2 regions of the Streptomyces sp. NPDC051315 genome follow, and region 2 is predicted to be linked to the other one. Evidence: predicted binding sites of a transcription regulator. Region 2 holds the regulator's gene; the other holds the start of a gene.
What was found. The regulator HspR, encoded in region 2, represses chaperone genes until heat shock. The targets are predictions, from matches to a motif close to TTGAGNNNNNNNNNCTCAA.
Positions count from the first base shown of each region.

Region 1: a site for HspR is predicted at 5,290-5,308, ahead of lon (endopeptidase La). Genes of this name have one in related genera too.

Region 1 is NZ_JBITEN010000012.1:118,675-125,735, forward strand. Features, by position in the region: gene ACIBBD_RS23320 (multifunctional oxoglutarate decarboxylase/oxoglutarate dehydrogenase thiamine pyrophosphate-binding subunit/dihydrolipoyllysine-residue succinyltransferase subunit) at 1-1,723, opposite strand, end outside; gene ACIBBD_RS23325 (sensor histidine kinase) at 2,037-3,140, opposite strand; gene ACIBBD_RS23330 (response regulator transcription factor) at 3,137-3,877, opposite strand; gene ACIBBD_RS23335 (spermidine synthase) at 4,000-4,686, opposite strand; gene lon (endopeptidase La) at 5,331-7,061, shown strand, end outside.
Region 2 is NZ_JBITEN010000003.1:487,220-494,280, forward strand. Features, by position in the region: gene ACIBBD_RS08600 (MraY family glycosyltransferase) at 1-384, shown strand, start outside; gene dnaK (molecular chaperone DnaK) at 480-2,327, shown strand; gene grpE (nucleotide exchange factor GrpE) at 2,324-2,983, shown strand; gene dnaJ (molecular chaperone DnaJ) at 3,017-4,192, shown strand; gene ACIBBD_RS08620 (heat shock protein transcriptional repressor HspR) at 4,198-4,647, shown strand; gene ACIBBD_RS08625 (fibronectin type III domain-containing protein) at 4,730-6,781, opposite strand; gene ACIBBD_RS08630 (hypothetical protein) at 6,900-7,061, opposite strand, start outside.

The DNA of each region.
Region 1 (7,061 bases), on a different contig from region 2:
GGGACTCGGCGGCCGAGTCCAGCACCGCGTCGAGCAGCGGGATGACGGACTCGCCGCCCTCCAGGGAGAAGCGCTTCTGGCCGACGTACTTCGTCTGCAGGAAGGTCTCGAAGGCCTCCGCCGCGTTCAGGCGGCGCAGGATGCGCAGCTGCTCCTCGCGCTCCGGCTTGGAGTGCGGGCGCTCGACGCGGTCCTGGATCCACTTGCGCTGCTTGGGGTCCTGGATGTGCATGAACTCGATGCCGGTGGTGCGGCAGTACGAGTCGCGCAGCACGCCGAGGATGTCGCGCAGCTTCATCATCGACTTGCCGGCGAAGCCGCCGACGGCGAACTCGCGCTCCAGGTCCCACAGGGTGAGGCCGTGCTCGACGATGTCGAGGTCGGGGTGCTTGCGCTGGCGGTACTCCAGCGGGTCGGTGTCGGCCATGACGTGGCCGCGGACCCGGTAGGAGTGGATCAGCTCGAAGACGCGGGCGGCCTTGGTGACGTCGTCGTCGTGGCTGGCGTCGATGTCCTTGAGCCAGCGGACCGGCTCGTAGGGGATGCGCAGGGCCTCGAAGATGTCGTCGTAGAAGCCGTTCTCGCCGAGGAGCAGGTTGGCGACGGCGCGCAGGAACTCGCCGGAGGCGGCGCCCTGGATGACCCGGTGGTCGTAGGTCGACGTGAGCGTCATGACCTTCGAGATGCCGAGCTTGTTCAGGGTGTCCTGGGAGGTGCCCTGGAACTCCGCCGGGTAGTCCATGGAGCCGACGCCCATGATCACCGACTGGCCGGGCATCAGGCGCGGGACCGAGTGGACGGTGCCGAGGCCGCCGGGATTGGTCAGGGAGACCGTGACGCCGGTGAAGTCGTCCATCGTCAGCTTGTTGTCGCGGGCGCGACGGACGATGTCCTCGTAGGCCTGCCAGAACTCGAAGAAGTTCAGCGTCTCGGCCTTCTTGATGGCGGCCACGACGAGCTGGCGGTCGCCGTTGGGCTTCACCAGGTCGATGGCCAGGCCGAGGTTGACGTGCGGCGGCTTGACGAGGGTCGGCTTGCCGTCCTTCTCGCCGAACGACCAGTTCATCGACGGCATGGCCTTGATGGCCTGCACCATCGCGAAGCCGATCAGGTGCGTGAAGGAGATCTTCCCGCCCCGGGCGCGCTTCAGGTGGTTGTTGATGACGATGCGGTTGTCGAACAGCAGCTTCACCGGGACCGCGCGGACCGACGTGGCGGTCGGCAGCTCCAGGGACGCGTTCATGTTCTTGGCGACCGCGGCGGACGGACCGCGCAGCGTCACGAACTCCGGGCCCTCGGGGGACCCGGTGGCGGGCTCCGCCTTCGCCGCCGGGGCGGGCTTGGCGGGAGCCGGAGCGGCGGCCGCGGGCTTCGGGGCGGCGGCCGGGGCCGGCGCGGGAGCCTGGGCGGCGGGAGCGGCCTGGGCCGGAGCGGCCGGAGCGGCCGGAGCAGCCGGGGCGGCGGCGGGCGCCGCGGGCGTGGTGGTGGTCCCTGCGGCCCCCGCGGCCGCAGTACCCGCCGGAGCCGGAGCGCTGGCGGCCCCCGGCTTGTAGTCGGCGAAGAAGTCCCACCAGGCACGGTCTACCGAATTCGGGTCCTGGAGGTACTGCTGATAGATCTCGTCGACGAGCCACTCGTTCGGACCGAACGCGGCAGCGGGGTTCTTGCCCGCTTGGTCGTCGGTCGAGATGCTCGATGCGTTACTGGGGGACTGTGGCGACACGGCGGCAACCGCCCTCTTCCGCTTCACAAGGTGATGGACAGCGGGAATAAAGGCTACGCCTCCCGCAGGGTGAAGGTCAGGCCGGGCCGCTGCATCGTCGCGTAAGTCACATCAAAGAGCGTGTTTCGGGGGTGGAAATGGCGGGAAACAAGCGCGGTTGCCCTCGGAAACGGGTGCGTTGACGCAGGTCGCGCACGCTGAGCGTGCGGACCCCGGCCGACCTGCGTCGGCTCGCTGCCTGACCACACGTGTCCCGCGGCTGTTCGTCAGCGCGGACGCTCGTGGATCGTGCGACTCCGCTTCGAACTTTACGTCAACTTGGCACAGATGGCTCTCCCGGGAGAGTGATAAGAATCCGGCAACCCCGCTCGGATTCGGCCACTCCGATCCGGCCCCCGTGCAGATCGACCGCCCACCGGGCGATCGCGAGTCCCAGTCCCGTGCCGCCGTCGCTGCCCGGCCCGTGCGGCCGGCGGACGGCCCCCCGGTTGAACCGCTCGAAGACGCGATGCCACTCGGACCGCGGAATGCCGGGGCCCTCGTCCAGGACCTCCAGCTCCAGCGACTCCGGCAGCGGTCCGCGCCGCGCCTTCACCGTCACCCGGCCGTGCGGCGGACTGTGTTTGACGGCGTTGTCGATGAGGTTGGCGACGACCTGGTGGATACGCTCCGGGTCCGCGTGCGCGGTCAGCTCCGGCGGGGAGACGTCCAGGTGCAGATGGACGTCCGTCCGGGTGTGACTGCCGCCCGACCCCATGGTCGCGCGGGCGGAGGCCACCATGTTGGCCTCCTTCAGCACCCCGGACAGGTACGGCCACACCTCGAACCGCCGTTTGCGCAGCGGTACGACGCCGTTGTCCAGGCGGGACAGGTCGAGGAGCGTCTCCACCAGACGTCCCAGCCGCTCGGTCTGCTTCAGCGCCGTGCGCATGGTCTCGGGGTCGGCCTCGGCGATGCCGTCGACCACGTTCTCCAGGACCGCGCGCAGACCCGCGATGGGCGTGCGCAGCTCGTGCGAGACGTTGGCCACCAGCTCCTTGCGCTGGCGGTCCTGGGCCTCCAGCTCGTCCGCCATGACGTTGATGGTCTGGGCGAGGTCACCCAGCTCGTCACGGCGGCTCTCACGGACCCGGCGGGTGTAGTCGCCGTGCGAGATGGACCGGGCCACCGTGTTCATCTCGTCCAGCGGCGCGGTGAGCGAATGCGCCACGAACTGCGTGATCAACAGTGTGGCGATCATCGAGAAGACCGTGATGAAGCGCAGCTCCGTCTCGGTGCGCATGGCGATCATCATCAGCCCGGTGGTGATCAGCACCGAGATGACGACCAGCGCCCCCAGCTTGGTCTTGATCGAGAACGGGCGTACGCCGCCCCAGGGCTCCCCGGGGCCTCTCGGTGCGTCCGGCCCGCGGCTCATGGCGTCGGGGTCTCCAGGGCGTACCCCACGCCGTGGACCGTACGGATCCGCTCGGCGCCGATCTTCCGGCGCAGCGCCTTGATGTGGCTGTCGACGGTCCGGGTACCGGAGGCGTCCGCCCAGTCCCACACCTCGGCGAGCAACTGCTCACGGGAGAGCACCGCGCGCGGGGTGTTCGCCAGGCAGACCAGCAGGTCGAACTCGGTGGGGGTGAGGTGCACGTCCTCGCTGCGCACCCGTACCCGGCGCTGCGCGTGGTCGATCTCCAGTTCGCCGAGGCGCAGGATGCCGGAGCGGGGGGTGGCCGCCGCCAGGGCGGCCCGCTCCACGCGCCGCAGCAGCACGTGCACGCGTGCCGCCAGCTCCCGCATGGAGAACGGCTTGGTCATGTAGTCGTCGGCGCCCACGCCGAGCCCGACCAGCATGTCGGTCTCGTCGTCGCGCGCGGTGAGCATCAGTACCGGCACCGGGCGGGCGGCCTGCACGCGACGGCAGACCTCCAGACCGTCGAAGCCGGGCAGCATGATGTCGAGGATCAGCAGATCGGGCTGCCAGGCCTCCGCGGTGTCGACGGCCGCCGGGCCGTCCCCCGCCGTTTGCACGAGGAATCCCTCGGCGCGCAGGCGGGCCGCGATGGCGTCGACGATCGTCGGGTCGTCCTCGACCACCAGGACACGGCGCTGCGCGCCCGGGGTCGCCGTCGTCGTGCCGTTGTGCGAGGTGTGTGTCTGGTCCATCGCCCGCCCCTGAGTGTGCTTTCCGGAATCAGTGGGGTGATCCCTTGTTTGCGCATGACTGCGGTTGACGCGTAAATGATCGGCGTCAGGGCAGCAGCGTACGGGGAGTCACCACGGCTTTGCTATCCAGGTCGGACGGCAAGATGTACGACGTCGGGCACGCCTCGGGCAACCGGGATCTCTTCGGTACGCACCCGTTGGAACCCGGCATTCCCCAAGGTTCCCTCGAATTCCGGAGAGGGCTGTGCGGACCATACGGCCAATACCCCACCCGGTCTCAACACCCTTGCGCAGCTTGCGAGTCCGGTCGGCGAGTAGAGTCCGCCGTTGCCCTCCGTGACGGTCCAGTCGGGGCCGTTGTCGATGTCGAGGCAGAGCGCGTCGAACGTGTCGGATGTCTCATTGACGTAGTCGAGCAGATCCGCTTCCAGGATCGTGGTGCGCGGGTCGGCGAGAGCGGACCCGGAGAGGGCGGACAGCGGGCCGTCGAGGTGCCAGTCGATGACGGCGCGTTCCCGCTCGACGACCGTGATGCGGCCCCAGCGGGGATCGGCGGCGGCATGTGCGAGCGAGAATCCGACGCCCAGGCCGCCGATCAGCACGTCCGGTGCGGGGCGGCCGTCCAGCGCGGTCAGGGCGGCGTCCACCAGGAGCCGCTCCGAGCGGCCGTCCGAGGTGTCCATCAGGAAGCAGCCGTTGGCGATGATCTGGAGCGTTTCCCCGTGCCGACGCAGAACGACCTCGCCGTACGGGCCCTCACGACGGTCCAGGACTTCGGGGGTGTCGAAGGAGTCGTAGGAGACGGGCATCCCTCCATCCTGGCACCGGTGCTGACGGATGGTTGAGCAATTTCGCGTGGCCCCTTCGCCCCGGCGCCCACATCGGGTGGAACGGGGTGAAAGCGGGGGTGGGGGGAGGGGTGTGGTTGACGGCGAGCGGCCGCCCTATCCTTCCGGCTCGCTGTCCCGCCGCTGTCGCGCGCTTCCGGCCTGCTGTCTCTCGGCCTCACGCCGCCTGTCGGTCGGTTGTGGCGTGCTTCCGGTGCGGTGTGAGCCGGTTGTGGCGCGCTTCCGGCTCGCTGTGCATCGGCCGTCGCGGGGCGCGAATCCTGACAGCGGGGTCGGGCGGCGCTAAGGGGGGCGCATGCCCCCCGATGGGGGTCGTTCAGCGGGGTGTGCGGGGCGGCAGGTGCCGGTGCCGGTGTGTTCCGCCTGTCCCGTCCCTACGGCTCCTGCCGTCGGCCGCGACGGGCCCGGCGGGACTCAGCCGTCGACCCCGTACGGCCGCCCGCGTGCGCGTCCCCCGTTCTCCGTACGGCGCCCTCACCCCCTCCCGCCTGCCTTTCCTCCCGTCGGCGGAGGTGATCGCTGTCAGCGAACGACGGGTCGGGAACATTCGTCGGCTCCTGTGCATTGAGTCGGCATAACTCAACTTGACTGCCGAAGGGGAGATCATGGCTGCTGAGTCCGCAGCGTTCACACCGCTCACCCTGCCTGTGCTGCCGCTCGACGACGAGGTCGTGCTGCCCGGGATGGTGGTTCCGCTCGACCTCAACGACGCCGACGTGCGCGCCGCCGTGGAGGCCGCCCAGGCCGCCGCCCGCTCGGAGCCGGGAAAGCCCAAGGTGCTCCTGGTGCCGCGCATCGACGGCACGTACGCGTCCACCGGTGTGCTCGGCACGGTCGAGCAGGTCGGCCGGCTGGCCGACGGTGACCCCGGCGCCCTGATCCGCGGCCGCGGCCGCGTGCGCATCGGCGCCGGCACCACCGGCCCGGGGGCCGCGCTGTGGGTCGAGGGCACGAGGCTCGACGAGAAGGTGCCCGAGCCGCTCCCCGGCCACGTCACCGAACTGGTCAAGGAGTACAAGGCACTCGCCACCGCCTGGCTGCGCAAGCGCGGCGCCTGGCAGGTCGTCGACCGCGTCCAGGCCATCGACGACGTCTCCGCCCTCGCCGACAACTCCGGCTACTCGCCCTTCCTGACCACCGAGCAGAAGGTGGAGCTGCTGGAGACCGCCGACCCGGTCGCCCGGCTGAAGCTCGCCACCCAGCAACTGCGCGACCACCTCGCCGAGCAGGAGGTCGCCGAGACCATCGCCAAGGACGTCCAGGAGGGTGTCGACAAGCAGCAGCGCGAGTTCCTGCTGCGCCGCCAGCTGGAAGCCGTCCGCAAGGAACTGCGCGAGCTGAACGGCGAGAAGGAGGGCGAGGAGTCCGATGACTACCGTGCCCGCGTCGAGGCCGCCGACCTGCCCGAGAAGGTCCGCGAGGCCGCCCTGAAGGAGGTCGACAAGCTGGAGCGGGCGAGCGACCAGTCGCCCGAGGGCTCCTGGATCCGGACCTGGCTGGACACCGTCCTGGAACTGCCGTGGAACGAGCGGACCGAGGACGCGTACGACATCCAGGGCGCGAAGGCCGTCCTCGACGCCGAGCACGCGGGCCTGGAGGACGTCAAGGAGCGGATCACCGAGTACCTGGCGGTGCGCAAGCGCCGGGGCGAGCGGGGCCTGGGTGTCGTCGGCGGACGGCGCGGCGGTGCCGTACTGGCCCTGGTGGGCCCGCCCGGGGTCGGCAAGACCTCGCTCGGCGAGTCCGTCGCCCACGCCATGGGCCGCAAGTTCGTCCGCGTCGCCCTCGGCGGCGTCCGCGACGAGGCGGAGATCCGCGGCCACCGGCGCACGTACGTCGGCGCGCTGCCCGGGCGGATCGTCCGGGCCATCAAGGAGGCCGGGTCGATGAACCCGGTGGTGCTCCTCGACGAGATCGACAAGGTGGGCTCCGACTTCCGGGGCGACCCGGCCGCGGCCCTGCTGGAGGTGCTGGACCCGGCGCAGAACCACACCTTCCGCGACCACTACCTGGAGGTCGAACTCGACCTGTCGGACGTCGTCTTCCTCGCCACGGCCAACGTCCTGGAGGCCATCCCCGAGGCACTGCTCGACCGTATGGAGCTGGTCCGGCTCGACGGCTACACCGAGGACGAGAAGATCGTCATCGCCCGCGACCACCTGCTCCCGCGCCAGCTGGAGCGGGCGGGCCTGGACCGGGAGGAGGTGACGCTCGACGAGGGTGCGCTGCGCAAGCTGGCCGGTGAGTACACGCGCGAGGCGGGCGTGCGCAACCTGGAGCGGTCCATCGCCCGGCTGCTGCGCAAGATCGCGGCCCAGCACGAACTGGGTGAGCGG
Region 2 (7,061 bases):
GGACGCCCGCTGCGGCGGCGCGCCCCCGACCATCTCGCCCACCGGCTGAGGCGGCTCGGGCTCACGCCGCAGGGGGTGACGGTCGTCGTCGGTGCCGCGGCCTTCGCGGGGGTGCTCGTCGGGGCGTTGGTGCACACCGGCTGGGCGGGCGCGCACGCCGCGCTCTGGGTGGCGGGCGGCGTCCTGGTCGTCGTCCTCGGGCTGTGGCGGGTGCCGGTGTACGCGCGCCCCGGGGAGGGTGCCGTGCGGGGCCGGAACCGCGCCCGGCGTCAACACGTCTCCGTGGTGCAACCCCCCAGGCGGTCGGCCGAATCCCCGGTGCGAACACCGCGCCGTATGGCGTCCTCGCAGGTCAGCGGGTCCTTGCGTGTAAGGAACGGATAAGAGTTGAGTCCGGCCGACTCAGGTCTGTTGACCGGGCGGTGAGCCTCGTGCACACTTGAGTCCGTTCCACTCAAGTCAGCTGGAGGAAGATCACCATGGCACGTGCGGTCGGCATCGACCTGGGCACGACTAACTCCGTCGTCAGCGTTCTGGAGGGCGGCGAGCCCACCGTCATCACCAACGCCGAGGGCGCCAGGACCACGCCGTCCGTCGTCGCCTTCGCCAAGAACGGCGAGGTGCTGGTCGGCGAGGTCGCCAAGCGTCAGGCGGTCACCAACGTGGACCGGACCATCCGTTCCGTGAAGCGTCACATGGGCACCGACTGGAAGATCCAGCTGGACGGGAAGGACTTCAACCCGCAGCAGATCTCCGCCTTCATCCTGCAGAAGCTGAAGCGGGACGCCGAGGCCTACCTGGGCGAGAAGGTGACCGACGCGGTCATCACCGTCCCCGCCTACTTCAACGACTCCGAGCGCCAGGCGACGAAGGAAGCCGGTGAGATCGCCGGTCTCAACGTGCTCCGCATCGTCAACGAGCCCACCGCGGCCGCGCTCGCCTACGGCCTCGACAAGGACGACCAGACGATCCTCGTCTTCGACCTCGGTGGCGGCACCTTCGACGTGTCCCTCCTGGAGATCGGTGACGGCGTCGTCGAGGTGAAGGCCACCAACGGTGACAACCACCTCGGTGGTGACGACTGGGACCAGCGCGTCGTCGACTACCTGGTCAAGCAGTTCCAGAGCGGCCACGGCGTGGACCTCTCCAAGGACAAGATGGCGCTCCAGCGTCTGCGTGAGGCCGCCGAGAAGGCGAAGATCGAGCTCTCCTCGTCCACCGAGACCTCGATCAACCTGCCCTACATCACCGCCTCCGCCGAGGGCCCGCTGCACCTGGACGAGAAGCTCACCCGCGCCCAGTTCCAGCAGCTCACCGCGGACCTGCTCGAGCGCTGCAAGACCCCGTTCTTCAACGTCATGAAGGACGCCGGCGTCTCCATCAACGAGATCGACCACGTCGTCCTCGTCGGTGGCTCCACCCGTATGCCCGCCGTCGCCGAGCTCGTCAAGGAGCTGACCGGCGGCAAGGAGGCCAACAAGGGTGTGAACCCGGACGAGGTCGTCGCCATCGGCGCCTCGCTCCAGGCCGGTGTCCTCAAGGGTGAGGTCAAGGACGTCCTGCTCCTCGACGTGACCCCGCTGTCCCTCGGCATCGAGACCAAGGGCGGCATCATGACCAAGCTGATCGAGCGCAACACCACGATCCCGACCAAGCGCTCCGAGATCTTCACCACGGCCGAGGACAACCAGCCGTCCGTGCAGATCCAGGTCTACCAGGGCGAGCGCGAGATCGCGGCGTACAACAAGAAGCTCGGGATGTTCGAGCTGACCGGTCTGCCGCCGGCGCCGCGCGGCGTCCCGCAGATCGAGGTCTCCTTCGACATCGACGCCAACGGCATCATGCACGTGACCGCGAAGGACCTGGGCACGGGCAAGGAGCAGAAGATGACCGTCACCGGCGGCTCCTCGCTGCCGAAGGACGAGGTCGACCGCATGCGCCAGGAGGCCGAGCAGTACGCGGAGGAGGACCACCGCCGCCGCGAGGCCGCCGAGGCCCGCAACCAGGGCGAGCAGCTGGTCTACCAGACCGAGAAGTTCCTCAAGGACAACGAGGACAAGGTCCCCGGCGAGGTCAAGACCGAGGTCGAGGAAGCCGTCGCCGAGCTGAAGGAGAAGCTCAAGGGCGAGGACACGGCCGAGATCCGCACCGCCACCGAGAAGGTCGCCGCCGTCTCGCAGAAGCTGGGCCAGGCCATGTACGCCGACGCCCAGGCCGCGCAGGCCGCGGGCGGTCCCGAGGGTGCCGCCGCCGGTGGGAAGGCCGCCGACGACGACGTCGTCGACGCCGAGATCGTGGACGACGAGCGCAAGGACGGTGCCGCGTGACGGAGGAGACCCCGGGCTTCGAGGAGAAGCCCGACGTCCCCTCCGGCGCCACCCCCGACGACGCCGAGCCGAAGGCCGCCCCCTCCCCGGAGGAGGGCGCGGCCCCGGCCGGGGACGTGAACGCACAGATCACCGGTCTGACGGCCCAGCTGGACCAGACCCGCACCGCGCTCGGTGAGCGCACCGCGGACCTCCAGCGCCTGCAGGCCGAGTACCAGAACTACCGCCGCCGGGTCGAGCGCGACCGGATCGCGGTCAAGGAGATCGCCATCGCGAACCTCCTGACCGAGCTCCTGCCCGTGCTCGACGACATCGGCCGCGCGCGGGAACACGGCGAACTCGTCGGCGGATTCAAGTCCGTCGCCGAGTCGCTGGAGACCGTCGCGGCGAAGATGGGTCTGCAGCAGTTCGGCAAGGAGGGCGAGCCCTTCGACCCGACGATCCACGAGGCCCTGATGCACAGCTACGCGCCGGACGTCACCGAGACGACGTGCGTGGCGATTCTGCAGCCCGGGTACCGGATCGGCGAGCGCACCATCCGCCCCGCGCGGGTGGCGGTGGCCGAACCCCAGCCGGGGGCCCAGACGGTCAAGCCGGCCGAGGAGAGCGACACGGCGGCCGACGACAAGGAGAGCGGTGGCCCGGACGAGGGCTGAGCTTGAATCGATGAGAGAGGAGGGACGTCGAGGATGAGCACCAAGGACTTCATCGAGAAGGACTACTACAAGGTCCTCGGCGTCCCCAAGGACGCCACCGAGGCCGAGATCAAGAAGGCGTACCGGAAGCTCGCCCGCGAGTACCACCCGGACGCCAACAAGGGCAACGCCAAGGCCGAGGAGCGCTTCAAGGAGATCTCCGAGGCGAACGACGTGCTCGGCGACCCCAAGAAGCGCAAGGAGTACGACGAGGCACGCGCCCTCTTCGGCAACGGCGGCTTCCGCCCGGGGCCGGGCGCGGGCGGCGGCTCCTTCAACTTCGACCTGGGCGACCTCTTCGGAGGCGCCCAGGGCGGCGGGGGAGCCGGCGGCTTCGGCGGCGGACTCGGTGACGTCTTCGGGGGCCTGTTCAACCGCGGCGGTCCCACGGGCGCGCGCACCCAGCCCCGGCGGGGCCAGGACATCGAGTCCGAGGTCACGCTGAGCTTCACGGAGGCCATCGAGGGCGCGACCGTTCCGCTGCGCATGTCCTCGCAGTCCCCGTGCAAGGCCTGTTCGGGCACCGGCGACAAGAACGGCACACCGCGCGTGTGCCCCACCTGCGTCGGCACCGGCCAGGTGGCGCGGGGCTCCGGTGGAGGCTTCTCCCTCACCGACCCCTGCCCGGACTGCAAGGGCCGCGGACTGATCGCCGAGCACCCCTGCATGGAGTGCAAGGGCAGCGGCCGGGCCAAGTCCTCCCGCACGATGCAGGTCCGCATCCCCGCGGGCGTCACCGACGGGCAGCGGATCCGGCTGCGCGGCAAGGGCGCCCCCGGTGAACGCGGCGGACCGGCCGGCGACCTGTACGTCGTCGTCCACGTCGGCGCGCACCCGGTCTTCGGCCGCAAGGACGACAACCTCACCGTCACCGTGCCCGTCACCTTCGCGGAGGCCGCACTGGGCGGGGAGGTCAGGGTGCCCACCCTCGGCGGCCCGGCCCTGACGCTGAAACTGCCGCCCGGCACCCCCAACGGCCGCACCATGCGCGCACGGGGCAAGGGCGCGGTCCGCAAGGACGGCACCCGCGGCGACCTGCTGGTCACCGTGGAGGTGAGTGTTCCGAAGGACCTGTCGGGGAAGGCTCGTGACGCACTGGAGGCGTATCGCGAGGCGACCGCGGGTGAGGACCCGCGGGCGGAGCTGTTCGAGGCCGCGAAGGGAGCTTGAGGGTGATGGACGGCCGTCGGCGTAACCCGTATGAACTGACCGAGGAGACCCCGGTCTACGTCATCTCGGTGGCGGCCCAGCTCTCCGGCCTCCACCCGCAGACGCTGCGCCAGTACGACCGTCTGGGTCTGGTGTCCCCGGACCGCACCGCGGGCCGGGGCCGGCGCTACTCGGCCCGCGACATCGAACTGCTGCGCACCGTCCAGCAGTTGTCGCAGGACGAGGGCATCAACCTGGCCGGCATCAAGCGGATCATCGAGCTGGAGAACCAGGTCGCCGCGCTCCAGTCCCGCGTCGCGGAACTGGAAGCGGCCCTGGACGGCGCGGCGGCGGCGATGCAGCAGCGCGAGGCCGCCGTGCACGCCTCCTACCGGCGCGACCTGGTGCCGTACCAGGAGGTGCAGCAGACCAGCGCGCTGGTGGTGTGGCGGCCGAAGCGGCAGCAGGCGGAGTAGGGCGGTCTCCGGCCGCGTCAGCGGTAAGGGAAGGGCCCGTCACCCGGTGGGGTGACGGGCCCTTCCGCGTGGGCCGGCCGGGCTAGACCGTGGCGGCGTACAGGCGCCAGCCGGTGGCAGGGACGCCCTCCGAGCCGTCGGCCAGGACCGGGGTGACGCGGTAGAAGTACGTGTCACCGAGCTTGGCGCCCGGGTCCTCGTAGCGGTCGGCGCCGGCGGGGAGCGGGGCCTGGGTCAGGCGGACGTACGCGCCCTGGGCCGGGTCCCAGCGGTCCACGTGGTAGCCCGTCACCTGGGAGCAGTCCGCTCCGGGCGCGCACTTCCAGTACATGGGCATCCACGTGTACTGGGTCCAGCCGCTGATGACGGAGATCGGGCTGCCCTCGGGGGCCGTGACCGGGGGACGCACATCGAGCTCGGTCGCGGCCACATGGGGCACCGAGGGGTCGGTGAGGGGGAGCTGGTTGCCCCAACGGTCGTCGGCCACGGCGGTGAAGACGTAGTCCTCGCCGTCGGGCAGGTTGACGCACAGCTGGGCGGTGTTCCAGATGGAACCGTTGTTGCAGGGGCCGAGCCACTCGGGCTCGCCGTCCTTCATCACGCCGTAGAAGACGTCGTAGGTCGACACGTCCGGCTCGGGGCCGGCGTTCCACTCCACCAGCACGCCGTCCCTGCGGGGCGTGGCCTTCAGCCCGGTCACGGGGGCGGGCGGCACCGCGTCCTCGTTGCGCGCGATCACGGTCGAGCGCGGCGACTCGTTGCCGAACTGGTCGACGGCGGTGACCGCGTAGGCGTAGACGCTGTCGGGGGCCCAGTCGTCGGTGCTCGGGCAGATGGCCTCGTACCACGGGGAGGAGGAGGTGCTGCCGTGGTACCGGATGTCGCAGTCGAGGGGCTGAGCGTCGGGGGCGACCGTGGTGCCGGCGGAGCGGTAGACCCGCAGCGTGCCCTCCTGGGAGAGGTCCGCCTGGGTCGAGGGCGACACCTTCCAGTAGACGTCGACGTCCGACGCCTCGGCCCAGGCCTCGACGTCGAAGGGCGCCTCCGGCGGGGTCCGGTCCACTCCGTCCCCGAGCACCACGGCCGAGGGGGCCGACGGATTGTCCAGCGGGTCCAGGGCCAGGACGCGGTAGTACCGCGGCGCGTTGCACGGGGCGTCGAGGTCCCGGTGCCGCGGGTCCGTGGTGAACTGCAGCAGGGTGAAGGGTCCCGAGGCCTGCGGGGAGTACTCCACCCGGTACCCGGCGGCGCCCGCCACGGGGTTCCAGGCGAGCCTGTTCCCGTAGCAGTCACCGGTGACGGTGAGTCCGGTCGGTGCCGCCGGGCCCGTACGGTCGACGGTGGTGACGGAGACGTCCGCCGAACCGGGCGACACCCGCCCGGCCTTGTCCACGGCGCGGACCTCGTAGGAGTAGCCCTGGCCGGTGGGGGGCGGGGCGTCGGTGAGGGCCGTGCCCGTCAGCAGGGTGCTGTTCACCCGGGACCAGCTGGTGCTTCCCGCGAGCCGCCGGTAGACGTGGTACCCGGCGAGGTCCATCTCGTGGTTCTTCGCCCAGCGCACGTACGCCTTGAGGCCGACGGTGTCGTACGACGTCCAGACGCCCTTCGGTGCCAGCGGGGCCACCGTGTCGACGGTCGCGGACGTCCTCGGCGTGTACGCGAACTTGACGTCGGCGGAGCCCGTCCAGTTGACGTAGTCGATGCGGAGAGTGTGCTTGCCGGAGGGGATGCTGAGGTTGACGGTCTTCGTCACCGTCGTCGAGACGTTCTTCCAGACGTCGACCTTGCGGACGCCGTCGAGGTAGACGCGGATGCCGTCCCGGGCGGCGGCCGTGAACGTGAACGGGCCGCCGGAGCCGAAGTCGCGGGTCACCGCCCAGCGGACGCCGAAGTAGTTCGACGGCACCCCGGTGGCCGGTGCGCCGGTGCCCCAGTTCTCGCTGATCACGGCGTCGCAGCCGGTCTGCTTCGGCGTACCGGAGAACGTGGTGTTGGCGAAGATCTGCCGCGTGTAGGCGGGCGGGACGCAGCCGGCGGCGGAGGCCGGCGCGGCCGTGACGGCGATCAGGCCGCCCGCGGTGGCGAGCACGAGCGCGGTCGCTGCCGCGGCGGTCGTGCGTCTGGCTCGGTTCATTCCGTCCTTCGGTCCTCTTCGGCGACGGCGCAGATCAGCCGTCGCGAAAAGGACCGGTCAGGACGGGGATTGGTTGTACGGGCGCGGGATCGAGCGGGGGGCGGCCGGGTGGCCGGGGTCAGGCGGGCCAGTAGTCGCTCAGCACGCAACCGTCGACGAGGGCCGACTCCGTCCGGTAGCCGCTCGGCGGCGCGAAGTCCGGGTCGCAGCTGAGGAAGACGAGTTCCGAGTTCGACAGGGCCTCGACCTGTTCGTCGCCGACCGGGACGACCGCGATGTT